4 regions of the Streptomyces sp. NPDC059582 genome follow, and region 2 is predicted to be linked to each of the others. Evidence: riboswitches for the same ligand, from Rfam matches in the RefSeq annotation. Region 2 holds a riboswitch; each other region holds the start of a gene.
The links. Region 2 has a riboswitch for cyclic di-AMP ahead of ACFV0T_RS31920 (peptidoglycan DD-metalloendopeptidase family protein). Riboswitches for the same ligand answer to the same signal wherever they lie in the genome.
Positions count from the first base shown of each region.

Region 1 (7,668 bases), on a different contig from region 2:
GAGGCGCGGAAGCGGGAGTCGTTCGAGGACGCGTTGGCCTGGGCGACGGCCCCGCTCTTCGGGGTCTCGGGACTGCTCGTGGCGGGGGAGCGGCCCGGCACCTGGCGGGCGTACGGGGCGCTCGTGGCCGAGGCGCTGGGGTCGGGAGACCTGCCGACGGTCCCCGACAACATGTGGCGGATCCTGCTCGACGAGTCGAGGCGCTGGGCCTCGAGCCGCCGCGAAGCCGTGCTGGACGCGGCACGTGCCGCGCTGCGTCCGCGGGTCGAGGCGGGCGACTTCCCGATCATGGTGATGTTCGCGGCGCACACCGAGGGCGAGGAGCACGAGGACTGGTTGCGCAGGGCCGCTGACCTCGGCCACACCCCGTCGGCCGTACGGCTGGCGGAACTGCTCCTGGAGAGCGGCGACGAGGAAGGGGCCGTTCCGTATCTGGAGGCGGCCGCGGGGCACGGCGACGTGCTCGCCCTTCGCCACCTCGGCCTGATCCACCGCAACCACGCCGCGTACTGGCTGAGCCGGGCCGTCCAGGCCGGGGACGGTCCCGCCGCGCAGGTCTTGGACGGTCCCCTGGGAGACAGCCGTGCCGTGCGGCGGGGCGGGCCAGCTACCGTCAGGGAGTGACCAACCAGCCCCACCCCCCGCCCCCCGCCCCCGAGCTCTTCACCTGGGAGTTCGCCGCCGATCCGTATCCGGCCTACGCCTGGCTGCGCGAGCACGCCCCCGTGCACCGGACGAAACTGCCCAGCGGGGTCGAGGCCTGGCTGGTCACCCGGTACGCCGACGCCAAGCAGGCCCTCGCCGACCAGCGGCTGAGCAAGAACCCGGCGCACCACGACGAGCCCGCGCACGCCAAGGGGAAGACCGGCATCCCCGGGGAGCGCAAGGCCGAGCTGATGACCCACCTGCTCAACATCGACCCGCCGGACCACACCAGGCTCCGGCGGCTGGTCAGCAAGGCGTTCACGCCGGGCCGGGTCGCGGAGTTCGCGCCGCGGGTGCAGGAGCTGACCGACCGGCTCATCGACGGGTTCGCCGGGCACGGCTCCGCCGACCTCATCCACGAGTTCGCCTTCCCGCTGCCCATCTACGCCATCTGCGACCTGCTCGGCGTCCCGCGCGAGGACCAGGACGACTTCCGCGACTGGGCGGGCATGATGATCCGGCACGGGGGAGGCCCGCGGGGCGGGGTCGCGCGGTCGGTGAAGAAGATGCGCGGCTATCTCGCCGAGCTCATCCACCGCAAACGGGAGGCGTTGTCGGACACCGCCGCGCCCGGCGAGGACCTCATCTCCGGTCTCATCCGCGCCTCCGACCACGGCGAGCACCTCACCGAGAACGAGGCCGCCGCGATGGCCTTCATCCTGCTGTTCGCCGGTTTCGAGACGACCGTCAACCTCATCGGCAACGGCTTGTACGCCCTGCTGACCCACCCCGACCAGCGCGCCCGCCTCCAGTCGTCCCTGGCAGCCGGCGAACACGGCCTGCTGGCCACCGGCGTCGAGGAACTCCTGCGCTACGACGGCCCCGTGGAGCTGGCCACCTGGCGGTTCGCCACCAGGCCGCTGAGCATCGGCGGGCAGGACATCGCGGCCGGCGACCCCGTCCTCGTCGTCCTCGCGGCCGCGGACCGGGATCCGGAGCGGTTCGCCGATCCGGACGTGCTGGACCTCTCCCGCCGCGACAACCAGCACCTCGGATACGGCCACGGCATCCACTACTGCCTGGGCGCGCCGCTGGCCCGGCTGGAGGGGCGGACCGCGCTCGCCACGCTCCTCACCCGGCTCCCCGATCTGCGGCTCGGGGCGGATCCGGCCGAGCTGAGATGGCGTGGCGGGCTCATCATGCGTGGACTGCGGACCCTGCCCGTGGAGTTCACCGCGGAGTCCTCCGCGCAAAGATGACACGCGTTCAACAATGTGATCTTCACGTGATCTACGCGGCATTAACTTGTGACAAGTGATCGTCTGCCGATACGTTCAGCCATCAGCACGGCCCTCAGCCTCACTCACCGTGCCGCTCACCTCTGTCGCGCGAAAGGTCTCCGCATGCTCTCCGGGAACGGTCGTCATCGTCGCCCCCGTCAGGCTCCGGCCCTGCTCGTCGCGGCCGGAGTGACCGGCTCCGCCATCGCCATCCCGCTCCTCGCCGCCACCGGCGCGAGCGCGGCGGAGAGCAGCACCTGGGATCAGGTCGCGCAGTGCGAGACCGGCGGCTCCTGGAGCGCCGACACCGGCAACGGGTACTACGGCGGCCTTCACCTCAGCCAGGACGACTGGGAGCGGTACGGCGGTCTCGACTACGCCTCCAGAGCCGACCTGGCCAGCCGTTCCCAGCAGATAGCCGTCGCCGAGAAGGTCCTCGCCGACCAGGGTGTCGAGGCCTGGTCCACGTGCGGACTGCTCTCGGGGCTGGCCAAGGACTCCGTGTCGGCGAACATCGACACGGGTGTACTGGGCGACTCCTCGGGCGGATCGTCCGACTCCTCCGATTCGCCCTCACTGTCCGACTCGCTCGGTCTGTCCGGCTCTTCCGGCGAGGCGTCCGGCGGCCCGTCGGCCCAGCCTTCCGGTGAGGCCACCGGCGTTCCCTCGATCCTGCCTTCCGGTGAACCGTCCTCTTCCACTCCCTCTTCGGGTGCGACGGGAGCTGCCGGGTCCGATGGGGCGTCTGACTCCGGTGCGGATGACGCGGGACGCGGTGCCGGTTCGTCCACGGACGGGGCCAGGGGCGGCGACTCGGACAACTCCCGGCAGGCCATCGGTTCTTCGGGCCTCGTCGACACGGGCGCGCTGAGCGTCGACACTGGCGCGCCGGCCGCCGATACGGGCGCGCCGGCCGCCGACGCGTCGGGCACCGGCCGCCATCGCGGCGGCAGCGCCGACGAGCAAGCGGCGGACGCGGCCGACGCCTTCTCCTTCGTCGGGCGGCACGCTTCGACCGCCTACGCCACGGCAGGCTCGTAGGCCGACCCTCGTGCCACGCACGGCCGGTGGGCCGACTGCTGGTCAGAGCCGACGAGTCGGTGCCTAAACGGGCGAAAAGCGGCGGGAGTTGACGCCCTGGTTCGCCGTTAAATGTCCGTTTTGGTGAAAGTGTGGGATGAGTCTCAGAGGCCCTGATCGTCTTTGGAATTCGGCGGATCCCGTGTCTACGGTCGTGACCGCTCGCCACCGCGGGCACCGGCTGCCGCAACGCCGAGTCCTGCCAGCGGCCGTCCGGGAACAGTCGTCGCGTCAAGCGCCGTAGGCAGGAGCGGGGGACCCAAGGTAGGTGCCGGGCCCAGCAGTTGAAGCTGGTTCCGGCTCGGGGTGAAGCCGTGTCCCGTGAGGGACGCGGCCGGGCAACTCAACCGGCTCGAACCCGACAGCTCACCTCGCAGGCGTCGGTGAGGGGATCAAGCATGCTGTTTTCCGGCAAGGGCAAGCACCGTCGTCCGTCCAAGGCCACCCGGGTCGCCGCGCTGGCCGGTGTCACCGGTGTAGCCGTCGCCGCTCCGCTGATGGCGGTCGGCAGCGCCTCCGCCGCCACCGCCTCCCAGTGGGACGCCGTGGCCCAGTGCGAGTCCGGCGGCAACTGGTCCATCAACACCGGTAACGGCTACTACGGCGGCGTGCAGTTCTCCGCCTCCACCTGGGCCGCCTACGGCGGCACGCAGTACGCGGCCACCGCCGACAAGGCCTCCAAGGCCCAGCAGATCACCGTCGCCGAGAAGGTCCTCGCCGCGCAGGGCAAGGGCGCCTGGCCGACCTGCGGCAAGGGTCTGTCCGGTGCCGCCTACACCGGCGGCTCCGCCGGTACGCCGAGCAAGCCCGCCAAGACCACCACCCGCTCCACCGACAAGCAGGCCGCCTCCCGCTCCGCCGCGCGCCCGGCCGCCCCGAAGACCGTCACCACCCCGACCGGCAAGAAGGTCAAGAAGGGTGACGGCGAGTACAAGGTCGTCAAGGGCGACACCCTCAGCGCCATCGCCGTGAAGCACCAGGTGAAGGGCGGCTGGCCGGCGCTGTTCAAGCTGAACAAGGGCATCGTCGCCGACGCCGACTTCATCTACCCGGGTCAGCAGCTGCACCTGAAGTGACGCCCGGCTCGTAGCTGAACCGCGGCGCTCCCCTGTCCGTGTCTCCCATTAGTGGAGGCTCTCTGAAGGCCGCCCCCGTCCCCACGGGCTCCCCGCTCCGGTGCGTGTTCCCCCGTACGCACCGGAGCGGGGATTTTTGTGAACCGGCTTTGTTCCGTTCGGAAACAATTTACTCTCGGTTCCGCGCTCGGGGCGGTCGGAGGCTGGCCGATCGCCCGGAGACGGTTAGGCTCAGTCCCGCGGGGCCACCACAGGCCCGCGCCCGACCGGGCCTACGGCCCGGCGTAGCTCGCGTCACATCCCAGAAGGAGATGCTCGTGCCGTCCATCGACGTCGTCGTAGCCCGGGAAATCCTGGACTCCCGAGGCAACCCCACGGTCGAGGTCGAGGTCGGCCTCGACGACGGCAGCACGGGTCGTGCCGCCGTTCCGTCCGGCGCCTCCACGGGTGCCTTCGAGGCCATCGAGCTCCGTGACGGTGACCCCAACCGTTACCAGGGCAAGGGTGTCGAGAAGGCCGTCCTCGCCGTCATCGAGCAGATCGGCCCGGAGCTCGTCGGTTACGACGCCACCGAGCAGCGCCTGATCGACCAGGCGATGTTCGACCTGGACGCCACCGACAACAAGGGCTCGCTGGGCGCCAACGCCATCCTCGGCGTCTCCCTCGCCGTCGCGCACGCCGCCTCCGAGGCCAGCGACCTGCCGCTGTTCCGTTACCTGGGCGGCCCGAACGCGCACCTGCTGCCCGTTCCGATGATGAACATCCTGAACGGCGGCTCGCACGCCGACTCCAACGTGGACATCCAGGAGTTCATGATCGCCCCGATCGGCGCGGAGTCGTTCTCCGAGGCGCTGCGCTGGGGCGCCGAGGTCTACCACACCCTCAAGAAGGTGCTGAAGACCAGGGGTCTGTCGACCGGTCTCGGCGACGAGGGCGGCTTCGCCCCGAACCTGGACTCCAACCGCGCCGCCCTCGACCTCATCGTCGAGGCCATCAAGCAGGCCGGTTACGTCCCCGGCGAGCAGATCGCGCTCGCGCTCGACGTCGCCGCGTCCGAGTTCTACAAGGACGGCAAGTACGAGTTCGAGGGCAAGTCCCGCTCGGCCGCCGAGATGACCGAGTACTACGAGGAGCTCGTCTCCGCGTACCCGCTCGTCTCCATCGAGGACCCGCTGTACGAGGACGACTGGGCCGGCTGGAAGGTCATCACCGACAAGCTGGGCGACAAGGTCCAGATCGTCGGCGACGACCTCTTCGTCACCAACCCGGAGCGCCTGGCCCGCGGCATCGAGGAGGGCTCCGCGAACGCCCTGCTCGTCAAGGTGAACCAGATCGGTTCGCTGACCGAGACCCTGGACGCCGTCGAGATGGCCCAGCGCAACGGCTTCAAGTGCATGATGTCGCACCGCTCCGGCGAGACCGAGGACGTCACCATCGCCGACCTCGCGGTCGCCGTGAACTGCGGTCAGATCAAGACCGGCGCCCCGGCCCGCTCGGACCGCGTCGCCAAGTACAACCAGCTGCTGCGCATCGAGGAGATCCTCGACGACGCCGCGGTGTACGCCGGCCGCAGCGCCTTCCCGCGCTTCAAGGGCTGAGCCGTACAGGGTCAAGCCTGAGCCAGTCGTACGTACGTCCCCGTACTCGGTCCCGTACCGTGTCCGGGGACGTACGCGCGTGTGACGGGTGTGAAGGGGAGGCGGAGAGCCAGATGGCCGTGAAGGACCGGGACCGTTTCTCCACCACGACCAGGCTGCGGCTGCTCGGCGAGCAGACGGCGGCGCGGGTCTACCGCTCCCAGACCAGACGCCAGGCCCGCCGCTCCCGGCTCACCGGCCGGGCCGCGCTGCTCGCCCTCGTCCTGTGCTCGCTGATCGTGGCCCTCGCCTATCCCATAAGGCAGTACGTCTCCCAGCGCGCCGAGATCGCCGACATGAAGCGTCGGCAGCAGCAGGCCAGCGAGCGCGTGGAGCAACTGCGCGACCTCAAGGCACGCTGGCAGGACGACGCGTACGCCGAGCAGCAGATCCGGCAGCGGCTGCACTACGTGATGCCCGGGGAGACCGGCTACGTGGTGATCGACCCGGACGCGGTCAAGCAGTCGCGCGCCCCCCTGGGAGCGGCCCACCGCCCCTGGTACTCGAACGTCTGGGACGGAGTCGACAAGTCCGACGCCTCCGACCAGTGAACGGATAGAAAAGACAGGCATGGAAACGCCCCCGCCGCCCACCCCGCGCACCGAGCCCACCGACGCGGACGTCGAGGCCTTCAAGCAGCAGCTCGGGCGGCCGCCGCGCGGGCTGCGCGCCATCGCGCACCGGTGCCCGTGCGGACAGCCGGACGTCGTCGAGACGGCGCCCCGCCTGCCCGACGGCACGCCCTTCCCGACGCTGTACTACCTGACGTGCCCCAAGGCCTCCGGGGCGATCGGCACGCTGGAGGCGAACGGCGTGATGAAGGAGATGACGGCCCGGCTGGAGACCGACCCGGAGCTGGCCGACGCGTACCGTGCGGCGCACGAGGACTACATCCGCCGGCGGGACGAGATCGAGGAGCTGACGGGCTTCCCGAGCGCCGGCGGGATGCCGGACCGGGTGAAGTGCCTGCATGTGCTGGTCGCGCACTCGCTGGCGGCCGGACCGGGCGTGAACCCGCTCGGCGACGAGGCGCTCGCGATGCTGCCGCAGTGGTGGAGCAAGGGTGCCTGTGTGACCCCGGCCGTGCCGCCGTCCGGCGCGGGACGGCAGGTCGAGACGAGCGGCGAGGGCGCCGACGCCGGCCACTTCGCGTTCAGGGCCGCCGAGGGTGCCGAGTCCGCGAAGCCCGCCGACTCCGTCGAGCCTGCCCGGTCCGCCGAGTCCGGGGAGGCCGACCAGTGACCCGGGTGGCCGCAGTCGACTGCGGTACGAACTCCATCCGGCTCCTCGTGGCCGACGCCGACCCGGAGACGGGCGAACTCGTCGACCTGGACCGGCGGATGACCATCGTCCGGCTCGGCCAGGGCGTGGACCGCACCGGCCGGCTGGCCCCCGAGGCGCTGGAGCGCACCTTCGCCGCCTGTCGCGCGTACGCGGAGGTCGTCAAGGAGCACGGCGCCGAGCGCCTCCGCTTCGTCGCCACCTCCGCCTCCCGGGACGCCGAGAACCGCGACGACTTCGTGCGCGGGGTGCTGGACATCCTCGGTGTCGAGCCGGAGGTCATCTCCGGCGACCAGGAGGCCGAGTTCTCCTTCACCGGCGCCACCCGCGAACTGACCGGGCGCGACGACCTCGCCCGGCCCTACCTGGTCGTGGACATCGGCGGCGGCTCCACCGAGTTCGTCGTCGGCGACGCCACGGTGCGCGCCGCACGCTCGGTCGACATCGGCTGCGTACGGATGACCGAGCGGCACCTGGTCCGGGACGGGGTCGTCACCGACCCGCCCACCGAGGAGCAGATCGCGGCCATGCGCGCCGACATCGAGGCGGCCCTCGACCTCGCGGAGCAGACGGTCCCGCTGCGGGAGGCGCACACCCTGGTCGGCCTGGCCGGCTCCGTCACCACCGTGTCGGCGATCGCGCAGGAACTGCCCGCGTACGACTCGGTCG
Region 1 is NZ_JBHWCC010000046.1:44,342-52,009, reverse strand. It holds gene ACFV0T_RS31470 (hypothetical protein) at 1-624, shown strand, start outside; gene ACFV0T_RS31465 (cytochrome P450) at 621-1,904, shown strand; gene ACFV0T_RS31460 (transglycosylase family protein) at 2,049-2,966, shown strand; cyclic di-AMP (ydaO/yuaA leader) riboswitch at 3,232-3,400, shown strand; gene ACFV0T_RS31455 (transglycosylase family protein) at 3,404-4,081, shown strand; gene eno (phosphopyruvate hydratase) at 4,393-5,679, shown strand; gene ACFV0T_RS31445 (septum formation initiator family protein) at 5,793-6,269, shown strand; gene ACFV0T_RS31440 (DUF501 domain-containing protein) at 6,289-6,960, shown strand; gene ACFV0T_RS31435 (exopolyphosphatase) at 6,957-7,668, shown strand, end outside.
Region 1: it holds a riboswitch for cyclic di-AMP, as region 2 does, so the genes downstream of both, ACFV0T_RS31455 (transglycosylase family protein) here and ACFV0T_RS31920 (peptidoglycan DD-metalloendopeptidase family protein) in region 2, are expected to answer to the same signal.

Region 2 (7,668 bases):
CAGGGCGGACGCCGGCGACGACTTGTCCACAGGCGAGGGCCGGGACGCCGGTCCGTGGCGAGGACTTGTCCGCAGGACATTGCCCGGGAGGCCCCGAGCCCTTGATGATGTTGGGACCTGTTCACGTCTGTTCGACTCTGTGAGGCCTTGATGCTGGAGATCGCGGGAAACGGCCGTACATGGCTGCTGTCGGGACCGCAGAGCAGTTACGCCGTCCATCTCACCGGGGACGACGAGCTCCTGCACCTGCACTGGGGCCCCAGGATCGGGCTGGCCGACGCGGAGGCCCTCGCGACCCGCCCGCTGCCCGACTACTGGCCCTTCGAGTCCCCGCTCGACGGACGCGAGGAGTACCCGGCCGAGGGCGGTCCCCGCTTCGTCCGGCCCGCCCTGTCCCTGCGCACCGACGAGCGGCGGGGCACCGAGTGGAGCTTCGACGGGGACGAGACCGAGGGTGACGAGCTGCGGCTGCGGTTCCGGGACGCGGAGACGGTCGTCACGCTGCACTACCGGATGCGTGACGACGTCGTCGAGCGCTGGGCGACCCTGGACAACCAGGGGCCCGCGCCCCTGGAGGTGCTGCGCGCCGACTCCGCCGTCTGGACCCTGCCCGACCGGGACGGCTGGCGCCTGTCCCAGCTGCACGGCCGCTGGGCCGCCGAGTCCCGGCTGACGCGCTCCGAGCTCACCTACGGCGAGCAGGTCATCGGCAGCCGCCGCGGCCACACCGGACACCAGCACCTGCCCTGGGTCGCGCTCGACACCGACGCCACCGAGGAACGCGGCGAGGTCTACGGCTGTGCGCTGGGCTGGTCGGGGTCCTGGCGGATCGCCGTGGCGCAACTGCCCGACGCGCGCGTGCAGATCACCGGCGGCGCGGGGTACGACGAGTCGGGCCTGCTGCGGCTGGCCGCGGGGGAGTCCTTCACCACGCCGGTCTTCGCCGGGCTGTGGAGCGACGGCGGATTCGGCGGTGCGAGCCGTGCCTGGCACGACTACCAGCGGACGTACGTCGTCCCGCAGGCCGACCGGGACCGGCCGGTGCTGTTCAACTCCTGGGAGGCCACCGAGTTCGACATCTCCGAGGAGCAGCAGCGGGCGCTGGCGCGGCGCGCCGCCGCGATCGGCGTCGAGCTGTTCGTGGTCGACGACGGCTGGTTCGGTGCCCGCACCAGCGACCGGGCCGGGCTCGGCGACTGGACGCCCAACCCCGACCGCTTCCCGGCCGGCCTCAAGCCCCTCGCCGACGATGTGCACGCCCTCGGCATGCAGTTCGGGATCTGGGTCGAGCCCGAGATGGTCAACGCGGACAGCGACCTGTACCGGGCACACCCCGACTGGGTGCAGTACCAGACGGGACGAAAGCGGACAGAACTGCGCAATCAGCTCGTGCTGAACCTCGCGCGCGAGGATGTCCAGGAATACCTCTGGGAGCGGCTCGACGCCCTGCTCAACAGTGCCCCGATCGACTACGTGAAGTGGGACTTCAACCGCTGCTTCACCGACGCCGGCTGGCCCGGTGAACCCTATCCGCAGCGGCTGTGGGTCGACCACGTGCGCGCCCTGTACGCCTTGTTGGACCGGCTCCGGGCGGCCCATCCGGGCGTCGCCTTCGAGTCCTGCTCCGGGGGCGGCGGCCGGATCGACCTGGGGATCATGAGCCGTACGGACCAGGTGTGGACCTCCGACAACACCGATCCGCTCGACCGGCTCGCCATCCAGCACGGCTTCAGCCAGATCCACCCCGCGCGAGTCATGGCCGCCTGGGTCACCGACAGCCCCAACGTCCAGCTCAACGGCCGGGCCAGCTCGCTGCGGTTCCGGTTCGTGAGTTCCATGGCCGGGGTGCTCGGCGTCGGCGGAGACCTCACCCGGTGGACCGAGGAGGAGCTCGCGGAGGCTGCGGACTGGGTCGGTCTCTACAAGGAGATCCGCCCGCTCGTGCAGCACGGCGACCTCTACCGGCTGCGGGCCCCGCAGGGCGGACTCAGTGCCGTGCAGTACGTCCGCGGGGACGAGACCGTCGTCCTCGCCTGCCTCCAGGCGCAGCGGTACGGCGAGCCCGTGCCCGCGCTGCGGCTGCGCGGCCTCGACCCGGAGGCTTCGTACAAATGCCATGAAACGGGCGAAGTTCACCGAGGGGCGGTGCTGCTGCATCACGGGATGCGTACGGGGCTGCGGGGCGACCTCGACGCGACGGTCATCCGTCTCCGCCGCGTCTGAGCGAAGTGCCCGGATTGCGGCTTTCGTTAGAAATCGCCGTGGAATAAGGGAAATCGTCGAGGGGTGCGTGAGGAGCGTCATACCGGTGACCGTGAGTCGCCCGGCATGTTCACGTAATTCAGGAGTTCTCCCAGGGAATTACGGAAAAGGGGCTGAGGGAATTCACGGAGGGTGACCGTGAATTCCCGTCATGGATCAAGCAATTCGGGAACTTCCGAAAACACCTGCTTGTTCCCCTGCTTCCCACTCGCCTACGTTCGCCATCAATCCGGGCGAACGCCTAATCCTGCCGGCGCCCGGTGTCCGCACACTGACCCGTGCCCGGCAGGAGCGGGGGACCCACAGGCACGACCGCCTGTTCCGGTCTCCGGAACAGGCTCGGGGTACAGCCGCGCCGCGAGCGCGGCCGGGCATCTCCAGCCCGCACCCGACAGCTCACCTCGCAGGCGCCGGAGAGGAATTCGCCATGCCCGCGAAGGGTAAGCACCGCCGCCCCAAGGCCCAGCGCTTCACTCGCTCGATCGCCGTCGCCGGAACCGGCGGCGCCGCACTCGCCCTCCCGCTCATGGGGGCCGCCGGCGCGCACGCTGCGACGCCCCAGACCCCCGCCGGGTCCGTTGCCGGACAGGCCGCGCAGTCCGCTCCGGTGGCCCACGAGCAGACCGCCGTGAAGCAGGTCGCCGAGAAGGCCGCCGACAAGGGCGAGGGTGCCCGGACCTACACGGTGCGGACCGGCGACTACCTCTCGAAGATCGCCGACGCGCAGCACGTCAGCGGTGGCTGGCACCGGCTCTACCAGGACAACCGTGCGGCGGTCGGCGCCGACCCGTCGCTGATCCACCCGGGCCTGAAGCTCAGCATCGGCGCGAAGGCCCGCGCCGGGTCGGGTGTGGAGTCCTCGTCGGCGAAGTCGTCGGCGAAGTCGTCGTCCAAGGACGCCCCCTCCGTCTCGACGCCCGACCTCGAGCTCGCCGCCGCCACCACCGGCGGGGCTCCCACTACTTCCACCGGCACCTCCACCGGCACTACGACCGGCACTTCCACCGCCACCGGTTACACCCTCCCGGTCTCCGGCGGCGCCGTCGGCACCGCCTACCGCGTGGCGGGCGGCATGTGGTCCAGCGGCTACCACACGGGCGTCGACTTCGTCGTCCCGACCGGTACCCCGCTCAAGGCCGTGGGCGCGGGCACCGTCGTCTCCGCGGGCTGGGCCGGCGCCTACGGCAACCAGGTCGTCATCAGGCTCGCGGACGGCTACTACGCCCAGTACGGCCACCTCTCCCAGCTCTCCGTCTCCGCCGGGCAGACCGTGACCGCGGGCCTGCGGGTGGGACTCTCGGGCGCGACGGGCAACGTGACCGGCCCGCACCTGCACTTCGAGATCCGCACCACGCCCGGCTACGGTTCCGACGTGGACCCGGTCGCCTACCTCCGTTCGCACGGCGTCGCCGTCGGCTGACCGGAGTACCGCCGCCCGCGACGTCCTTATTCCCTGGTTGGCCAACTCTTTAGCAGTGGCTTATCTCACCGTCCGTCAACCCCTTCCTACGGTCGCGTAGGTCACATTCGAAGGGGAATCATGGGCCGACGTGGCAGACGATTCGAAGAGTGACAGCAGATCAGTGATCGGGTCGTACGTGGCGGTGGGGGACAGCTTCACCGAGGGCGTCGGCGACCCCGGCCCCGACGGGGCGTTCGTCGGCTGGGCCGACCGGTTCGCCGTGCTCCTCGCGGACCGGCGGCCCGAGGGCGACTTCACGTACGCGAACCTCGCCGTGCGGGGCAAGCTGCTCGACCAGATCGTGGCCGACCAGCTTCCGCAGGCCGTCGAACTCGCGCCGGACCTGGTCTCCTTCTGCGCGGGCGGCAACGACATCCTCCGCCCAGGGACCGACCCCGACGAGGTGGCCGAGCGGTTCGAGCGCGCGATCGCCGCGCTGACCGCCGTGTCCGGCACGGTCCTGGTGACGACCGGTTTCGACACCCGCGGTGTGCCCCTGCTCAAGCACCTGCGCGGCAAGATCGCGACCTACAACGGGCATGTCCGCGCCGTCGCGGACCGGTACGGCTGCCCGGTGCTCGACCTGTGGTCCCTGAAGTCCGTCCAGGACCGGCGGGCCTGGGACGGCGACCGGCTGCACCTCTCGCCCGAGGGGCACACGCGGGTGGCCCTGCGCGCGGGCCTGGCCCTCGGCCTGGACGTGCCGGCCGACCCGGAGCAGCTCTGGCCGGCGCTCCCGCCGCGCGGCACCCTGGAAGTCCGGCGCGACGACGTCCACTGGGCGCGCGAGTACCTGGTTCCGTGGATCGGCCGCCGACTGCGCGGGGAGTCCTCGGGCGACCACGTGACCGCCAAGGGCGCGCTGTCCCCGGACGACATCAAGGAGCGGATCGCGGCCGTGGCCTGAGCGGGCGAGCGGCATGGATGGGGGGCCGGTGCGGCTGCCGGCCCCACCGCTACGCCGTCAACGCTCCCCGGGCGAGTCCCAGTTCCCGGGCCAGCGCCTCGTCCACCCACTCCTGCGCACGGGCCCGGGACACGGCACCGGCGTACGACGTCAGCTGCACGGCGAGACCGTCGAGCAGCGCCGTCAGGCGCAGGGCCGTGCCGCCCGGGTCCGGGCAGGCGAACTCGCCGCCGGCCACGCCGTCCGAGATGACCTCGGCGATGGCCGCCTTCCACTGCCGGTCCAGGTCCCGTGTGACGTCCTGGAGCGCGGGCTCGCGCAGGGCCACCGCCCAGCCCTCGATCCACAGCCGCCACCCCTTGGCCTGCCCCGTGGGGGCGTACCAGCGCACGGCCGACCGCAGCCGCCGTACCGCGGTCGTCCGGCGGCCGAGCAGCTTGCGCAGCTGAGCCAGATCCTCCTCGGCGGCGTGGGTGAAGGCGGCGGCGACCAGCTTCTCCTTGGTCGAGAAGTGGTAAAGCACCAGCGCGTTGCTCACCCCGAGCGCCGAGGCCACGTCGGCGATCCTGACCGCCGCCACGCCCCGTGCCTCGATCTGCTCGACGGCGGCCCGCAGCAGCTCCTCCCGCCGCTGCGCCACACTCAACCGGACTCTCGCCACGCGGTCACCCTAGTCGGTCGCCCCCGGCCGCACCGCTCACCGGTACCAGCCGAACCGCTCCGCGATCACCGGCAGCCGGTCCGCGACGATGGCGTGCGCCGCGGCCCGCGGAGTCGTCCCGTCGGCCTGCGCGCGGGTCAGCATCAGCTCCACCAGGGCACGCATCGAACGGCGTGTGTACGCGAACGCCTCGTCGGCGTCCGGCCCGATGTCGCCGAAGAGCGTCCACCACCACCAGGCGTTCGTCCCGGAGTTGACCACGACGTCCGGCAGCACCGTCACCCCGCGTGCGGCCAGCAGCTCCTCCGCCTCGGGCAGGACCGGCATGTTGGCCGCCTCGACGATCCAGCGGGCCGTGATCCGCTCCTGGCCGGCGCTGTCGATCGCGTACGAGACGGCCGCCGGTACGAGCACCTCGGCGTCGGCGGACAGCCAGGCGTCGCCCGGCAGTTCACGGTCGGCCGGGCGCAGCGCAGCGCGGTCCACGGTTCCGTACGCGTCCCGTGCCGCGAGCAGCGCCTCCACGTCGAGCCCCGCCGGGTTGGCGATCGTGCCCTTGACGTCGGCGACGGCCACCACCGTCAGTCCCGCGCGGGTGAGGAAGCGGGCCGTGGCGCCGCCCATCGTGCCCAGACCCTGCACGGCGACCCGCGTCCCCCGGTGGGGCACACCGGCCCGGTCCAGGGCCGCGAGCACCGACTCGGCGACACCGCAGCCGCCGACGAGCTCGTCCAGGCCGATGCCGTCCACCTCGGTCGCGAACGCGTCCGCGAGCCGCCGCCGGGCCGCGGCCTCGTCCTCGAGCAGCGGATAGACGGCCTGGACGGAGGAGACCAGACCGGCTTCGGCCGCGGCCCTGTCCACCAGGTCCTGGGTGAGGCCGAGATCCTCGCCCGTGGTCCACACGCTCTCGACGTACGGCCGCATGGCCCGCAGGTAGCGCACCAGGAGCCCGTACGCCCCGGGGTCGCGCGGGTCGCAGTCGATACCGCCCTTGGCTCCGCCCAGCGGGATGTAGCGGCCCTCGGGGTTGTAGTGCAGGGCCTCCTTCATGGTCATGCCGCGGGCGAGCCCGGCGATCTCGTCCCGCGTGCAGCCCTCGCGCATCCGCAGCCCGCCGCTGGAGACGCCGCGCACCAACCGGTCGACGACCAGGAAGCCCTGGCGGCCGGTGACGTGGTCGGTCCAGGTGAGCGACAGCAGAGGGGAGGTCATGCGGACTCCTGGGGAGCGGGGGTGCCGAAGTTACTGAATGACGAGTCAGTATCCGGAGACCTCTCGCGGCCTGTCAACGCGGCTCGGCGCGTGACGGCGGACACGAGAGCGGTCCGGCCGGACGGGAAGGGACGACCGGGGTCCGGTGTTGTCGGAGGAGCCGACCATAATGGAACGCCCCGACCCCACCTGGAGGTGCCGTGACCGGTTTCCGTTCCCCGAGCTCCGGGCTCCGCGCGCTGCGGCCCGCAGCCTTCGGCGCGGACCCGAGCGGAGAACGCATGGCGCGCATCCGCCGATCACCCCACTTCAAGGACGGGGTCTTCCAGAACCCCGGCGGTGCCTCACGGATCCGGCCCTCGGGCTCGGCGTCGACCCTGGCGAAGACCTACTTCGACAAGGAGGCCAAGTCCCACCGCGCGCCCAGCGGCACGATCCCGGTCCACGCCACCACCCTCGCCGACCTGGCCCGGCCGCCGGCCACCGGACTGCGCCTCACCTGGATGGGACACTCCAGCGTGCTCGCCGAGATCGACGGCCACCGGGTGCTGTTCGACCCGGTCTGGGGCGAGCGCTGTTCTCCGTTCGCCTTCGCCGGACCCAAGCGGCTGCACCCGGTGCCCGTGCCGCTGGCCACGCTCGGCCCGGTCGACGTCGTCGTCATCTCCCACGATCACTACGACCATCTCGACCTGCCCACGATCAAGGAACTGGCCGGCACGGACACCCTGTTCGCGGTGCCGCTCGGCGTCGGCGCCCACCTCGAGCGCTGGGGTGTGTCCCCCGACCGGCTGCGCGAGTTGGACTGGCACGAGTCGACCCGGATCGGCGGGCTCACCCTGACCGCGACCCCGGCCCGCCACTTCTGCGGGCGTGGGCTGCGCAACACCCAGCACACGCTGTGGGCCTCCTGGGTCGTGGCCGGCGAGCGGCACCGGGTCTACCACAGCGGTGACACGGGCTACTTCGACGGCTTCAAGGACATCGGGGCGGACCACGGCCCGTTCGACGCCACGATGATCCAGATCGGTGCCTATTCGGAGTTCTGGCCCGACATCCATATGACACCGGAGGAGGGCGTCCGGGCTCACCTCGACCTGCAGTCCGGTGACCCGACGGCCGGCGTCATGCTGCCGATCCACTGGGCGACCTTCAACCTGG
Region 2 is NZ_JBHWCC010000048.1:5,857-13,524, forward strand. It holds gene ACFV0T_RS31915 (alpha-galactosidase) at 151-2,223, shown strand; cyclic di-AMP (ydaO/yuaA leader) riboswitch at 2,526-2,685, shown strand; gene ACFV0T_RS31920 (peptidoglycan DD-metalloendopeptidase family protein) at 2,690-3,682, shown strand; gene ACFV0T_RS31925 (SGNH/GDSL hydrolase family protein) at 3,846-4,631, shown strand; gene ACFV0T_RS31930 (TetR/AcrR family transcriptional regulator) at 4,681-5,292, opposite strand; gene ACFV0T_RS31935 (Glu/Leu/Phe/Val dehydrogenase dimerization domain-containing protein) at 5,329-6,507, opposite strand; gene ACFV0T_RS31940 (MBL fold metallo-hydrolase) at 6,708-7,668, shown strand, end outside.

Region 3 (7,668 bases), on a different contig from region 2:
GCTCCGCCGGGGAACTCGGCGGTGTGCAGGTTGGCGTAGAACGCGCCGGGATCGGCCTTCAGCGCGCTGAGCAGCCCCGCGTCCTTGACCCTGACGGTGCCGACCACACTGTGGCCCTTGCCTTTGCCCCTGCCGCTACCGCCGTCGAGCAGCTTGCCGAAGTCGACCTTGACGCCACCGTTGACACCCTTGGCGCCCTGGTGGATGTGCAGGAGGGTCGGCCTGCCGGTACCGCGCCAGGTCACGGCCACGGACACCTTGTCGCCCTTGATCCTGATGAACTCCAGCGCGGCCCCGTCCTTGTCCCCGACGGCCGGCCCACCCGCGACGGGCACCTCACCGGCCCCCCGGAGACTCGCGGCGAGGACGGTTCCCCCGCCGAGGCTTCCACTCTGCGTGACCACACCGTCGCCGACGTGGCCCGCGTGGTCGGCACCTCGCCCCCCGGCGGCGAAAGCCGGAATGACCGCGGCCGCGACCCCACCGACGGCGGCCACCGCGACAGCGGTGACGATCAGACTCTTACGACGCTTCGAAAACGTCCCGTTCACACCCATGACGCGACTTCTCCCCGTATCCCAGCCAACGCCCCCTGCGTCAGCTTCTGGGCATGAGTACGGAGCGGATCTCAGATTGGACTCAGTCCAGGTTTGTGAGGTGGGTCACATGGGAGGGTGTACTGCGGGGCAGGGACGGGACGGAGCGGGATGACGCAGGAGCGCCCTGCCGGGCAGCCGGGACGCCGGAGTCCGGGAACGCCGGCACGCGGAGCCGGAGTCCCGGTGGGGCGCAGGGGACGGAGTCCCGCCGGGGTCCGGGGCGGAGCCCCGGAACGGGGGTCACTTCCCACCAATCGAGTCGGACGGGTGGGCGGGTGGGTGGGTGGGTGGGCAAACTCCCCTACCCCGCCCGATGCACCACCGCATCACACAACTCCACCAGCGCCCGCTTCGCTCCACACTCCCGCAACGGCGCCAACGCGGCCCGCGCATCCTCCGCATACCGCACGGTGTCCCGCCGCGCCTGCTCCAGCGCAGGATGCGCCCGCAGCGCACCCAACGCCTCCGCCAGCCGCGCGTCATCACTCAGGTCGGAGTCCAGCAGCTCGCACAGAGCGACATCCTCCGCCAGCCCCAGCCGTGCCGCCCGCTCCCGCAGCCGCAGCACCGGAAGCGTGGGGATGCCCTCGCGCAGATCCGTCCCGGGCGTCTTCCCGGACTCGTGGGAGTCCGACGCGATGTCGAGCACGTCGTCGGCCAGCTGGAAGGCGACCCCGAGCCGCTCCCCGTACTGCGTCAGCACGTCCACGACCGTCTCGTCCGCCCCGGACATCATCGCCCCGAACCGGCACGCCACCGCCACCAGCGACCCGGTCTTGCCACCCAGCACGTCGAGGTAGTGCTCGACCGGATCCCGACCGTCCTGCGGCCCCGCCGTCTCCAGGATCTGCCCGGTCACGAGCCGCTCGAACGCCTCCGCCTGCACCCGCACCGCCTCCGGCCCGAGGTCGGCCAGGATGTGCGAGGCCCGCGCGAACAGGAAGTCACCGGTGAGGACCGCGACCGAGTTGCCCCAGCGGGTGTTCGCGCTGTCCACCCCGCGCCGCACCTCGGCCTCGTCCATGACGTCGTCGTGGTACAGCGTGGCGAGGTGGGTCAGTTCCACGACCACCGCCGACGGCACGATCCCCGGCGCATGCCGGTCCCCGAACTGCGCCGCGAGCATCACGAGCAACGGCCGGAAGCGCTTCCCGCCCGCCCGCACCAGATGCTGCGCGGCCTCCGTGATGAAGGGGACCTCGCTCTTGGTGGCCTCGAGCAAGCCTTCCTCGACAGCCGCCAATCCGGCCTGGACATCGGCTTCCAGAGCCTGGTCCCGCACGCTCAGCCCGAACGGCCCGACGACGGTCACGAGGGGTCTCCTGTCTGCTGGTGTCTACTGGCGCTTACACGGTTTGTCGATAGGTCGCTGCCCTCACTCAAGTCAGCGTATCCGGTCACGTTTCGATCACCGATAGCCCCCACGGTTACAGGCCAGGCGGTACCGGATCACGCCCGGTATGTCGCCGATCGGACGACATGGGCACACCGCATCGGATTCCCGCCGGTACGACGGGAACTGTCGGCGCACCAGAAAGCAAGGATCCCCGCCCCGCGCCCCGCACCACGCCGCCCCGGGCGGACCTCGCCCAGGTCAGCACCGACACGGGACGACATCCGACCCGGCGCAACGGATCGCCGCACACCGTCACCTGACCGGCCGAAGGCACCCGCTCATCCGCGCCCGCGCGGCGCCCCCGTACGCGCAGGTGCGACACCCCAACAAAGTCGCCCCCCGACAGCGACGCCCCGGCGGCGACCACCGGAACCACCGACGCCACCGACGCCACCGGAACCATCGGAGCCACCGAAGCCACCCTCCACAGAGGACAGCGAAGGCGGAGAGGGTCGAGGCGACGGAGGGGACGGGTGCCGGCACTCCACACCCACCCCGATCAATACCGACCAAATCGGACTAATCCAAGATAAAGGGGCCACCTCAACACCGATGTCCGATTTGCCACGATTAATTAATGAATCCCTCTTGTCGGCAAATGATCCAGCCCCCCAGAGTGCGTGAATTGGGTCACTCGACCCTAGATGGGGGAATATCCACCCCCCACCCCACCGCCCTTCTGCCGCAAGCGATTTGACCCTTGGCAACCGCAAAGGATCAAGCACTCCATATGCCTCAGACCAAGGTCAATCGGTGTGAGATGTGAATTCGGTACTTGTTTCGGACATGTGCTCTCGCATACGTTCCGGGCAATCGGGCGGACGCCTAATCCTGCCGCCGCCCTTCACCACCATCGACGAACTCATTCGTACGGCAGGAGCGGGGGAACCCAGGCAAGCCGCCGGTTCGGACATCGCACCGGAACGGCTAGGGGCTAAGTCGCATCGCCGAAGGGCGCTACGACCGGGCACCTCCCCGCCCGAGCCCGACAGCTCACCTCGCAGGCGCCGGAGAGGAACCTCGACATGCTCGCTATCGGTCAGACTCGTCGCGCCCGTTTCGTCCGCACGCTCGCCGTCGCCGGCACCGGCGCCGCCGTACTCGCTCTCCCCCTCCTCGGCGCGACCTGCGCCTCCGCGGCCACCACGTCCGTGACCTCCAAGCCCGTGACCGCAGCCACGTACAACAAGAACCTCGACGGCTGGATCCGGCAGTCCCTCTCCGTCATGGCGAAGCACAAGATCCCCGGCACCTACAAGGGGATCTACCGCAACGTGATCCGCGAGTCCTCCGGCAACCCGCGCGCCATCAACCTCTGGGACTCCAACGCGGTCAAGGGCATACCGTCCAAGGGCCTGCTCCAGGTCATCGACCCCACGTTCGCCGCGTACCACGTGGCAGGCACGTCGTTCGACATCTACGACCCGGTCGCGAACATCACGGCCGCCTGCAACTACGCCGCCAAGCGGTACGGCTCGATCGACAACGTGTTCAGCGCGTACTGACCGGTCCGATCACGGAAAGAGTCTCTCGAGGACGACGGCGACCCCGTCGTCCTCGTTCGACAAGGTGATCTCGTCGGCCACCGCCTTGAGCTCGGGGTGGGCGTTGGCCATCGCCACCCCGTGGGCGGCCGAGTCGAACATGGGGATGTCGTTGGGCATGTCGCCGAAGGCGAGGGCCCGTTCGGCACCCAGGCCGAGGTGCTCGGCGGCCAGCGCCAGGCCGGTCGCCTTGGTGACACCGCACGGCTGGAGCTCGACGGTCCCCGGACCCGACATGGTGACCGTCGCCAGCGACCCCACCACGGATCGCGCTGTCGCCGCCAACTCGTCGTCGGACAGGGCGGGATGGCGCAACAGGACCTTGCTGATGGGGTCGCACCACAGGTCGTCGCGCCGTCCGACCCGCACCGCGGGCAGGGTCGGGTGGGGCATCAGATAGCCGGGTTCGATCAGCGTGAGGCCGTCGACCCCGTCCTGGTCCACCGCCGCGTACACCTGCCCGACCTCGGCCTCGATCTTGCCGAGGGCGGTCTCGGCCAGCTCCCGGTCGAGAGTGACCGACCACAGCAGCCGGTCCGCGCCGGCGTCGTACAACTGCGCGCCCTGCCCGCACACCGCGAGCCCGGTGCAGCGCAGCTCGTCGAGCAGCGGCCGCACCCTCGGGGCCGGGCGCCCGGTCACCACGAGATGCCGGGCACCGGCGTCCACCACCCGCGCCAGCGCGGCGAGGGACCGGTCGGAGAACGTGTCGTCGCCGCGCAGCAGCGTTCCGTCCAGGTCGGTGGCGATGAGTGAGAATGCGAGGGGAGCGGCCATGATCAGAGAATACGGACACCGCGCCCCCACGACTCACCCCCGTTTCAGCCCCAAGTAGTGCGCGCGGGCTCCTTGATGGTGGTGTTGACGCGGTTGAACATGTTGGTGAGCGAAATGGTCAGAGACTCCTTTCCGGCCCCTCCTCAGCCGTGCGCCGCCGCCAGGTGCTTCGCCAGCCGCGGGGACGCGAACTCCGTACCGCACACGAAGCGCATCACCGGGCCGTACGAAGCCGCCGCCGGGAGGCCGGTGAAGTACAGACCGGGCACGGACGACACATAGCCCGCGCCGAGCTTCGGAGTGCCCCGGCTCACCGCGAGCGCGGTGCGCAGCTCATGGCCGAGGAAGTCCATCGCGGCTATGTCCACCCGGTATCCGGTCGCCGCGATGACGTGGTCGGCGGACAGCTGCCGGGTGCCACCCGCGTGTGGGGCGACCGTCAGCGTCGTACGGTCGTCCGCCGCGGCCGCCCCTACTATCCGCGCGACCTCGCTGACCTGCACCTTGCCCTCGAAGCGGTCGCGCAGCCACCATGCGCCGAGCGGGCCGAGGACCCGGCGGACCAGGTAGTGGCGGGTCTGGGCCGGGAGGTAGCGATAGGGGTGCGGGTAGTAGCTGAGCGCCCACAGCGACCAGGCCCGGCCGAAGGGGGACTCGGGGCGCAGCTTCGGCTGGTCCCACGGAGGTGCGCCGAAGGCCACCCGGCCGCGGCCGCGCGAGACGACGCGCACCTGCGCGCCCGCTTCCGCCGCGAGTGCCGCCGTCTCCAGCGCGGACTGGCCGGCGCCGACGACGATGAGCTCCTTGCCGGAGAACCTGCTGAGGTCGTGGTGCTGGGAACTGTGGGAGACCCGGCCGGTGGGCGCGGGGCCGTCCGCGGCGGCCGCGGCCAGCTCCGGCGGCAGATGGGACAGACCGGACAGGCCCGTGGCCACGACGACCGCCCGGGCGGTGAACAACTCGCCCGAGTCCAGCTTCAGTTCGAATCCGGAGCCGGCCGCCCCGCCGTCGCCACCCGCTCCACCTGCTCCACCTGCTCCATCTGTTCCACCGGCCTTGCGGTCGACGGAGACGACCCTGACGCGCTCCAGCTCGGGCACCAGCTTCTGCTGGAACCACTCGCCGTAGGCGATGAAGCTCTCGGCGGGGATGATGTCCTCGTCCGTCACCAGTCGGCGTATGCCGGCCGCGTCGCAGTAGTCGACGAGGTCGTGGCCCTGCTGCGGGGCGTCGATGTTGGAGGCCACCGGCGTCGACTTCAGGAGCATGCCCGCGGGCATGTGGTCGCGCCAGCTCACCATGGGCTCGCCGAAGACGCGGACAGGGATGCCGCGCGCCCGCAGATGGGCGGCGGTCGACAGGCCGAACGGCCCGGCGCCGATGATTGCTACCGGTCGGATCACGAAGTCCCTCCCCAGGACGTCACTTCGTCACTTCGTGGTGGTGCTGCCGCCGCGGCGGTTGGTGCGCCACAGCTGGTACAGATGCTTCGCGCCCGGCCGCACGAAGCGCGCGAGCATCGTGAAGAACGGCCGCAGGTCGTCCCCTGCCAGCCAGGCCAGCTCCGTCCCGCTCGCCCGCGCCGGTGCGTGCGGCGTCGTATAGCCGCTGCGGCGGTAGGCGAGGAGAGCGGGCAGGTCGATGTTCTCCACGATGTACCGGTGGCCGGCTCGCTGTTCCCCCTCCGGAACGGTGCGGCCCGTCAGGTCCAGATGCATGGCGCGGACCACGTCCACACCCGACTCGTTCTCGAAGAGCCGGAACTGGGCGCCCATACGCGGGTTGAAGTCGAGCAGTTTGTACTGACCGTCGCGCCGGTCGAAGCGCAGGTCGAGGTCGATGATTCCGGTGAAGCCGATCTGTTTGATGAAACGTGTGGCGAGGTCCGCGAGTTCCGGGTTGTCGACGACATACGCGTTCGCCGTCATGCCCGCGTGCGGCGGCCAGGAGCGGACCTTCACACCGGTGAACATCGCCAGCGGGATCGAGTCCCGGTCGAAGTAGGCGTGCACGATCCAGTCCTCCGCCTGCTCCCGCGGCAGGTACTCCTGGAGGATCACGCCGGGGTCGCCGTGCCGCTCGCCCCAGTCGTCGGCGAGCGCGAGCAGGCCCTCCCGGGTGGCGATCCTGGTCGTGCCGTTCACAGCCGGTCGTTTGCGCCGTACGAACGCCTCACGGTTCTTGGCCACCACCGGGAAGCGGGCCTTCTCGGCGAACGCGACGATGTCGTCGTAGGACTGCGGGAAGGCCGCCGACGGGCTCGGAATGCCGTGTTCCACGCACAGTTCGTGCAGGCCCTGCTTGCTGGCCAGGTGGCGCGGCAGGCCGGGCTCGACCCGTGGGAAGAGAAAGCGCTCGGCGAGGGCGTCCTGGTGCTCGGCGATCAGGACCGCGGCCTCTTCGTCGGTCGGGACGAGGACGGCGGGCCGGCCGATGCGACGGCCGATCCGCAGGAGTCCCTCCACCAGGTACTCCGGCTCCTCGGTGCCGGTCGTCGGCCAGACGAACGCGCGCTCGAGATAGCGCGAGGCGGCGGCCGGCGTGTAACGGTCCTCGGTTATCGCATACATCGGGACGCCCAGGCGGCCCAGACTGCGGATCGCTCCGACCCCACCGTGGTGCAGCGGATAGTCGCCGAATTTCACGATCAGACCCGGCACATCACGATCGGCCTCGAAAGGCATGCTGCTGGTGCTCCCGGCCACGGGTCCCCCCACGTGTCCCCCCTACGGACCGGACCCACCCCGTCCGTGTCCCCCAAAGGACGCTAAGCCGGAATTGGCGCCTCCCACAACCCCAAAACGGACATTGCAAACTCTTTAGACACTGCCCAAGACAGGCAACTCAGCCGTAACGTGTGCCGCGGTCGCATGGAACACACCATGTGGCACGACCAAACGGAACGCACCGCACGCATCCGAGAGTGAGGCAGCACCCATGCCCCCCTTCGACGTCCCCGAGGGCGATCCCTTCGGGCCGCACAACCTTCCGTACGGCGTCTTCTCCCCCGCGGGTCCGGACTCCGACGAGCGCAGGGTCGGTGTCCGCCTCGGCGACCACGTCCTCGACGCGGGGGCCGCGGCCCTCGCACTCGGCTCCCCGTACGCCTCCGTGCTCGCCCGGCCGACCCTGAACCCGCTGCTGGCGGCGGGCCGCACGGTGTGGTCGGACGTGCGACGCGCACTGACCGGGTGGGTCACGGTGCCGGCCCACCAGCGGGCCGTCGAGCCCTTCTTCCACCCGCTGTCGTCGGTGACCCTGCACCTGCCCTTCGAGGTCGCCGACTACGTCGACTTCTACGCCTCCGAGAACCACGCCCGCAATGTCGGGCAGATCTTCCGCCCGGACGCGG
Region 3 is NZ_JBHWCC010000011.1:160,327-167,994, reverse strand. It holds gene ACFV0T_RS13255 (CHRD domain-containing protein) at 1-557, opposite strand, end outside; gene ACFV0T_RS13250 (polyprenyl synthetase family protein) at 901-1,911, opposite strand; cyclic di-AMP (ydaO/yuaA leader) riboswitch at 2,840-3,017, shown strand; gene ACFV0T_RS13245 (transglycosylase SLT domain-containing protein) at 3,021-3,500, shown strand; gene ACFV0T_RS13240 (HAD family hydrolase) at 3,510-4,316, opposite strand; gene ACFV0T_RS13235 (FAD-dependent oxidoreductase) at 4,460-5,719, opposite strand; gene ACFV0T_RS13230 (ATP-grasp domain-containing protein) at 5,747-7,000, opposite strand; gene fahA (fumarylacetoacetase) at 7,254-7,668, shown strand, end outside.
Region 3: it holds a riboswitch for cyclic di-AMP, as region 2 does, so the genes downstream of both, ACFV0T_RS13245 (transglycosylase SLT domain-containing protein) here and ACFV0T_RS31920 (peptidoglycan DD-metalloendopeptidase family protein) in region 2, are expected to answer to the same signal.

Region 4 (7,668 bases), on a different contig from region 2:
TGCTCGACGGCACGGGCACGTACGCCACGAAACTGCACACCGTGCGCCGTATCTGAGGCCGTGGCCGAACTCGTCCACGAGCTCGGGTCCGAGCCGGCACGCGAGGTCAGCCGACGTCCCAGAGGAACCGGTGGGTGTGGATCCCGAAGTAGGGGAAGGACTGCACCTGCCGGACTCCGTCGATCGGTCTGACGACGTCGTTGACGAAGTCCAGGAGGTCCTTCGGGCCGGGGGTGACCACCTCGGCGAACAGGTCGAACCCGCCGGAGGTGAGTACGGAGTAGACCACCTCGGGGCGTTCGGCCAGGGCGTCGGCGACGACTCGCGGGTCTCCGTCCACCCCGATGCCGAGCAGTGCCATCGCCTGGCCGCCCATGGCCATCGGGTCGGTCACGCCGACGACCTGAACGGCCCTGGAGTCCAGCAGGCGTTGCAGACGCTGCCGGGCCGCCGAGGCGGACAGGCCGACCTTCGGGCCGAGGTCGGCGTACGCGATGCGGCCGTCGGTCTGCAGTTCCCGCAGGATGGCCCGGTCGATCTCGTCCACGTCCCCTGCTTCCCTTCCCGTCCCGGCGGCTCGCGACCACCCTATCGGCGCACGTCAGCCGGCCAGTTCGGCCAGGGCGGCGGCGAACACCCCGGTGTGCGTGTCCACGTCCCGCTCCGTGGTGTCCGGGCACATGAGCGCCATGTTGTGGAACGGGGTCAGCAGGATTCCGCGGTTGGCGAGATAGAGGTGGAGGAAGTCCTCCAGCTCCGGGTCCGCGGCCGCCGCCGACTCGGTGCCGGTGCGTGGCGCGGGCGCGGTGAAGCGGTACTCGGTACGCGCGCCGAGGCGGCTGACCGACCAGGGCAGGCCGTGGGCGTCGATGCCCGCCCTGACGCCCGTCTCGAAGCGCTCGGAGAGCTTGGACATATGGGCGAAGGCCTGGTCGGTCAGGACGTGTTCCAGGGTGGCGCGCGTCGCGGCGACGGACAGCGCGTTGCCCGCGAGGGTGCCGCCGACCCCGCCCATGTCCACCAGGTCGAGGTCGGCGCGGGCCAGCAGCCGCTCGGCCAGGTCGGCGGAGAGGCCGTAGGTACCGGCGGGGATGCCGCCGCCGATCGCCTTGCCGATGGTCAGCACGTCGGGTTCCAGGTCCCAGGCCGCGGTGCAGCCGCCCGGCCCGGCGGAGAAGGTGTGCGTCTCGTCGTTGACGAGGAGCGCGCCGTACTGCCGGGTCAGGGCACGGACCCCGGCCAGATAGCCGGGTTCGGGCAGCACGATGCCGATGTTGGTCAGCGCGGGCTCCATCAGGACGGCGGCGACGTCCCCGTGGGCGAGTTCGCGCTCCAACTGCGCCAGGTCGTTGAACTCGGCGACCCGGCTGGTCAGTGTGACGTCGCAGGGCGCGCCGACGTTGCCGGGGCGGGCCGCGCCCCGGCCGTCGGGGCCGACCACGATGAGCGACTCGTCGACGCTGCCGTGGTAGCTGTAGCTGTTCACCAGGATCTTGGCGCGGCCGGTGACGGCACGGGCGAGCCGGATCGCCCACCGGTTGGCGTCCGTCGCCGTGAGCGAGAAGCTCCACCGCGTCAGCCCGAAGCGCCGGGTGAGCTCGGCGCCGACCCACTCGGCGTCCTCGGTCGGCAGCATCGCGGTCGCCCCGCCGAGCTCGGCGAACCGGTGCTGGACGGCGGCGGCCACCACCTCCGGCGAATGGCCGGCCATCGCGCCCGTGTCCCCGAGGCAGAAGTCGATGTAGTCGTGTCCGTCGATGTCGGTCACGCGGGCGCCCCGGGCGGTGTCCAGGTAACGGGGAAAGGCACCGGCCGTCTTGTTCATCCAGGTCATCGGAACCCGACCGAAGAGGTGCTCGGACCGCCCGTAGGCGGCCTTCGAACGCGGGTTGCGGCGGTCGGCCTCGGCGCTCTCGCGGGCCAGAAGGTGCTGCAGGCGGGTGCGGTCCATGACTACCTCGGATGGCGACGACGGATGGCGAAGGAATGCCTGGACCATACGACCGTATTCGACGTCACATCAAGGATCGGCGCTCGAATCAGTGAGCGTGACGATTGATTCACGCGTCGACAGGACACCGGGGAGGCAGCGGGCGCAGCAGCCCGGCCGGGGGCCGCCGCAACCCGGAGAGGCCACAAGGAAATGAAGGTCACAATTACGTATCGGGCATACCGCCCTTCAACCTTCACATGAGCCGCACAAATTAGCTAAGTTGGCGCCAGGCCGCTCGGAACCCTCCGGCGAATCCCGCCGGGCCGTGCAGCCTCCGCCGAGTCCGGTGAACCACTGCGGCCGCCGGAGCCGGGGACCCAACCGATCTTTGGGGTGAATCGGCCCAACTGCCCTGCGGGGCAAGGGCCGTAGGGCACGCCTTCCGGAACCTCCGCCCGAACCCGACAGCTAACTCGGTAGGCGGTGCACGGAAGGAGTACGTCGCCGATGGCGCCGGAACGCGACACGCGCCCCGCTGGTCCCGGTCTCCCCGGAATGCAGGACGCGGTCAGCCGTGAGGAGATCCGGAGACGGATCAACACCCTCTACGACCGCGCCGAGACGGACACGGGAACCTACAACGCCACCCGCGCGATGTCAGCGGGAAACCGCAGGTCCGCCGAACCGGCGCGGAACCCGGAGCGTCGGCCGGGCGATCCCGCCCTCGACACCATCGCCCGGCAGTGGTTCGACGGGGCGCGCGCCAAGCTGGGCCCGACCGTCGCGGCGGTGCTGCCGGCCGACAGGATGCCCGACCCTCCGGCCGCGGCCCGCCCCGCGCGCGCCGAGCGCCCCGACCGCCCGGCGGAGCTGCCGGCCGGCATTCCGGCCCCCCGTCTCGAACTGGAGGCACCCGCCAGGCGCGTAACGGAGCTCACCGCCGGTCCCGTCGCCGCGCTTCCGGCCGCGCCGGAGAGGGGACGTGACGCCCTCCCGGCCCTGCCCGCGCCCCAGGCCGCTCCGGCGCTCCCGGCCGCGCTGCCCGCCGCCTCGCTCTCGCCTTCGCCCGCGCTCTCGCCCTCGCCCTCGCCCTCGCCCTCGCCCGACAGCGGGTCGCGGCAGGCCGCGCTGCGGACGACCAAGGGGCAGATCCAGGACAAGCTCGCCTCCGCGAGGAGACTGCTGGCCCGGCAGCTCGCCCTGCGCAGCACACCGCCCGCCGCGCTCGAAGCCGCGCCCCCGGCCGAACCCCTGTGGCCGTCCCCCGCGCAGCCGGATCCGCTGTTCGGCGAGGGTGACGGCTGGCTCACGCAGCCGGCGACCGGACTCGACACCGGCTTCCCCCTCGGCGGCGGCTACGCGAACACCCCGCTCGACACCGGGCAGTTCAGTCTCCCCGTCGACACGGGCTACACGAACGGCCCCGTCGACACCGGGCAGTTCGCCGTCGTCCCCACCGTCGTGGGCCACACGAACAGCCCTGTGGACACCGGACAGTTCAGCCTCACCGTCGACACGGGTTACACGAACGGCCCCGTCGACACCGGACAGTTCGCCGTCGTCCCCTCGGACATGGGGTACCCGAACAGCCCCGTCGACACCGGACAGTTCAGCCTCCCCGTCGACACGGGCTACACGAACGGCCCCGTCGACACCGGACAGTTCGCCGTCATCCCCACCGTCGTGGGCCACACGAACAGCCCTGTGGACACCGGGCAGTTCAGCCTCCCCGTCGACACGGGTTACACGAACGGCCCCGTCGACACCGGACAGTTCGCCGTCGTCCCCTCGGACATGGGCTACCCGAACAGCCCCGTCGACACCGGGCAGTTCGTCACTCCCGCCCCCGTTCCCGTGCCCGAACCGCCCTACGGCGGCAAGGCCGCCATGGCGCTCGACTTCGCCCGCGCCCAGATCGGCAGGCCGTGCCTGTGGGGCGCGACCGGACCCGAGTCGTACGACTGCTCCAGCCTGACCCAGGCAGCCTGGCGGGCCGCGGGGGTCGCGCTCCCCCGTACGGCGCTCGACCAGGCTCGCGGCGTCGCGGCGATACCGCTCACCGACCTCCAGCCCGGAGACCTCATCTTCTTCCACGGCGACGCCGGCCACGTCGGTCTCTGCACGGGCAACGGCACGATGATCCACGCCCCCGGTCCGGGCGCTTCCATACGGGAGGAGTCGATCTTCTTCGCCGGCCAGACCGCGATCCACAGCGCGGCCCGGCCCGCCTGAGCCCCGGGCCGCACAGGTCGGGCCGTACTGCAGGTCGGGCCGCACGGGTCGGGCCGTACAGGAGTGTCCGCCGCTGGCATTCCGCCGCCGACGGCGGCATGGTGGAGCCATGATTTTCATCGCCGTACGCTTCACCGTCCGTCCCGAGCTCGCCGACGAGTGGCCGGCCCTGGTGGCTCCCTTCACCGAGGCCACCCGCGCGGAACCGGGCAACCTGTTCTTCGACTGGTCGCGCAGCGTCGACGACCCGCACAGGTTCACCCTGTTGGAGGCGTTCGCGGACGAGGACGCCGGGGCCGCACACGTGGGGTCCGAGCACTTCAAGGCGGGGCTGGCCACGATGGCCGGCGCGGTCGCCGAGACGCCCGAGATCATCAACGTGAACGTTCCCGACCAGCACGGCTGGGGACCGATGGCGGAGCTGGCCCCGCGGCCGTGAGGCCGTTCAGCGCTCGGCCGGGACCGGAAGGTCCTGCGACTCCAGGCTGATCAGCTGGTCCGCGGTGGGGTCGGTGAGTTCGGCGACCCGCTGGGCCTGGCGTTCGGTCATCTCCTGGAAGACCTGCCGGGCCGAGCGGCCGTTGCCGAACCCCTCGCCCTTGGGCAGGCGCCGGAACATGTCCAGGAGCTCCGTGCGGGCGGTGGGCGTGAGTTCGTAGCGGTGCCGGCCGGCCTGGTACTCGACGATCGAGACGAGCTCGGCGGCCGCGTAGTCCTCGAAGAAAAGGGTGCGGCCGAACCTGGAGGCGAGGCCGGGGTTGGAGCTGACGAAGCGGTCCATGTCACCGGGGTATCCGGCGGCGATGACGACGACGTCGTCGCGGTGGTCCTCCATCAGCTTGACCAGGGTGGCGACGGCTTCGGTGCCGAAGTCGTTGCCCGCGCCGAGCGGGGCGAGGGAGTACGCCTCGTCGATGAACAGCACGCCGCCCAGGGCCCGGTTGAAGGCGGCGGTGGTCTTGGGGCCGGTGTGGCCGACGTACTCGCCGACCAGTGCCGTCCGGTCGACCTCGACGAGGTGGCCTCGGCGCAGCAGCCCGAGAGCTTTCAGCAGCCTGCCGTAGAGGCGGGCGACCGTGGTCTTGCCGGTGCCGGGGTTCCCGGCGAAGACGAGGTGGCGGCTGAGCGGCGGGGCGGGCAGGCCCGCCTCCTCGCGGCGGCGGACCGTCTGCATCAGCTTGACCAGCGAGCCGACGTCCCGCTTGACCCGGTCGAGGCCGACCAGTTCGTGCAGTTCGCCGAGCAGGTCCTCCAGGGTCTCCTCGGGCTCGTCCGACGCCTCGGCGGCCCCGGGGCGGGCCGGCTCGGCGGCACCCGGCGCCGCGTGGGGCGAGGCGGGTGCCGGGGCCGGAGCCGGGGCCGGGGTGCCGAAGGTGAGCGGGAGGCCGTCCTTCGTGCAGTCCTCCAGCACGGGGACCGCGCCGTCGTCGACACCGAGAGCCTCGGCGCAGTCGCTGATCCGGCAGTGCCGGAAGAGGGGGTCGGCGGTGGCGCCCACGTGCAGGGCGGGGAAGCCGGAACGGGTGACGTCCAGCGAGGTGAAGGTGCCGCCCGCGCCCTCGGCCAGGAACACGCCGTTCTTGCCCGGGTGGTGGATGCGCAGGTTGGTCATCTCCGGCCGGGCGCCGGTCCACACGACCGCGCCGGAGCCCGCGCAGTCCTCCAGCGAGCCGCCCGTCACCTTGGCGTCGGCGCCCTCGTCGACCACGAGGCCCGCCGCGCCGGCCCCGGTGACCCGGATCCCGGTGAGGACGGCGGCGGCGCCCTTGGCGACCTGGACACCGATCTCCCCGGTGTCGGTCACCGTGCTGTGCTCGACGGTGGTACCGGCCGGCGATCCGATGCCGATGCCGGAGGCCGACCCCGAGATCCGGCAGCCGGTGAGCGTGGCCGCGGCCCGCTCCAGCACGCACACACCGGTCATGGCGACGTCGCTGATCCCGCAGTCGGCGAGTTCGAGCCGGGCCTCGCCGGTGGCGTGGACGCCGTGTTCGGCGCCGCCGCGCACCCGGCAGTCCGCGAGCCGTCCGACCGCGGTGCCCGCGAGGTGGACGGCGCTGAAGGTGCTGCGGTCGATCCGGCAGTCCGCGAGCTCGGCCTGCCCGGCGCCGGTGACGAGAAGCCCGTTGGCGCCCGCGTCGGCCACCGCGCAGCCCGAGGCGTTCAGCCGGGCGTCCTCCTGTACGACGAGCCCGCTGGCGGCGGCACCGCGGATGCGGCAGTCGGTCAGCTGGGCCCGCGCGGAGCCGGTCAGGTGCACTCCGGCGGCGCCCGGCGCCTCGATCCGGACCTCCCCGGCGCTGGCCTCGGTGGTGTCCTCCAGGAGCAGCCCGGCCCGGCCGCTGCCGGTCAGCACCGAGTCGGTCAGCCGCAGCCGTGACCGGCCGCGCAGCCGCACGCCGGATCCGGTCGTACGCTCCAGGCGCAGCCGTACGGCGTCGAGTCGGGCGGTGCCGGACAGGACGACGCCGGTGCCGTCCACTCCCGTGACGGAGGTGTCCTCGAGCTGGGCGCGGACCGCGCCGGCCAGGTGGAGTCCGGCCAGCCGGGCACCTTCCAGGCGGCACCGGCGCAGCACCACGGCGGTGGTCCCGCTCTCCTCGTCGTCCGGTCCCTTGGCCTGGACCCGGCCGCTCTCGACCGTGCACTCCTCCAGCACCAGCCCGGCGCCGGGCTCGACCGTGACGGCCGGGACACCCGGGTCGGCGCCCCAGACGGTGATGTTGTGCAGGGCGCAGTCCGGACCCGAGACGGTCACCGCGGGCTCCTCGCCCGGCGGGGCGGCCAGGACGACGCTGCCCCGGCCCTGTTCCGCGGTCAGCACGACCGCCCGGTCCAGCACCACGGCCTCGGTCCAGGTGCCGGGGGCGATCACCACGAGGTCGCCGGGCGAGGCCGCGCGTACCGCCTCACCGATGGTGCGGTAGGCGCCCCGGCCGCCCTGTCCCTTGGGCGCCACGGTGTGACGGGTCATGTCCGTTCCTCACTGGTGCTCGCTGTTGCCACCGCCGCGCTCCGTGCCCCGGCTCAAGGAGCCTGGTACCAGGGCGGACTGATGTTCGCACGGTAGGCGCTGGTCAGGTACAGCGACTGGATGGACTTCTCGAAGAGCTTGAAGGGTAGCTGGACCCAGAAGTCCGCGAATCCCTGCCGGTGGAAGAGCCGGCCGCCGGTGCTCAGCACGAAGACGTTCTTCACCAGGCCGGTGGTGACGGCCGTGGTGAGCGAGGCCGCGGCGTTGATGCCGCCGTCCGCGAGGGCCTCCCAGCCGGAGAGTTTCACGGTGTCGCCGTTGGCGTTGCTCACACCCCAGACGGCCGCGTTCATGCTGCCGTTGACCCAGCCGGAGAGCACGCTGGTGAGGACACCGAAGGAGAAGTCGTAGGTGCCGCCGCGCCAGCGGGTGGCCGTCTCGTTGCCCGCCCATTCGTTGGCCCACGTCTTGTCGTGGTTGCCGGGCCTGCGGGTCCACGGCTTGCCGCCGTCGATGTTGGCGTAACCCG
Region 4 is NZ_JBHWCC010000025.1:100,499-108,166, reverse strand. It holds gene ACFV0T_RS22065 (NlpC/P60 family protein) at 1-56, shown strand, start outside; gene ACFV0T_RS22060 (Lrp/AsnC family transcriptional regulator) at 107-547, opposite strand; gene ACFV0T_RS22055 (transaminase) at 602-1,951, opposite strand; cyclic di-AMP (ydaO/yuaA leader) riboswitch at 2,259-2,432, shown strand; gene ACFV0T_RS22050 (C40 family peptidase) at 2,441-4,165, shown strand; gene ACFV0T_RS22045 (putative quinol monooxygenase) at 4,275-4,604, shown strand; gene ACFV0T_RS22040 (right-handed parallel beta-helix repeat-containing protein) at 4,611-7,139, opposite strand; gene ACFV0T_RS22035 (hypothetical protein) at 7,193-7,668, opposite strand, start outside.
Region 4: it holds a riboswitch for cyclic di-AMP, as region 2 does, so the genes downstream of both, ACFV0T_RS22050 (C40 family peptidase) here and ACFV0T_RS31920 (peptidoglycan DD-metalloendopeptidase family protein) in region 2, are expected to answer to the same signal.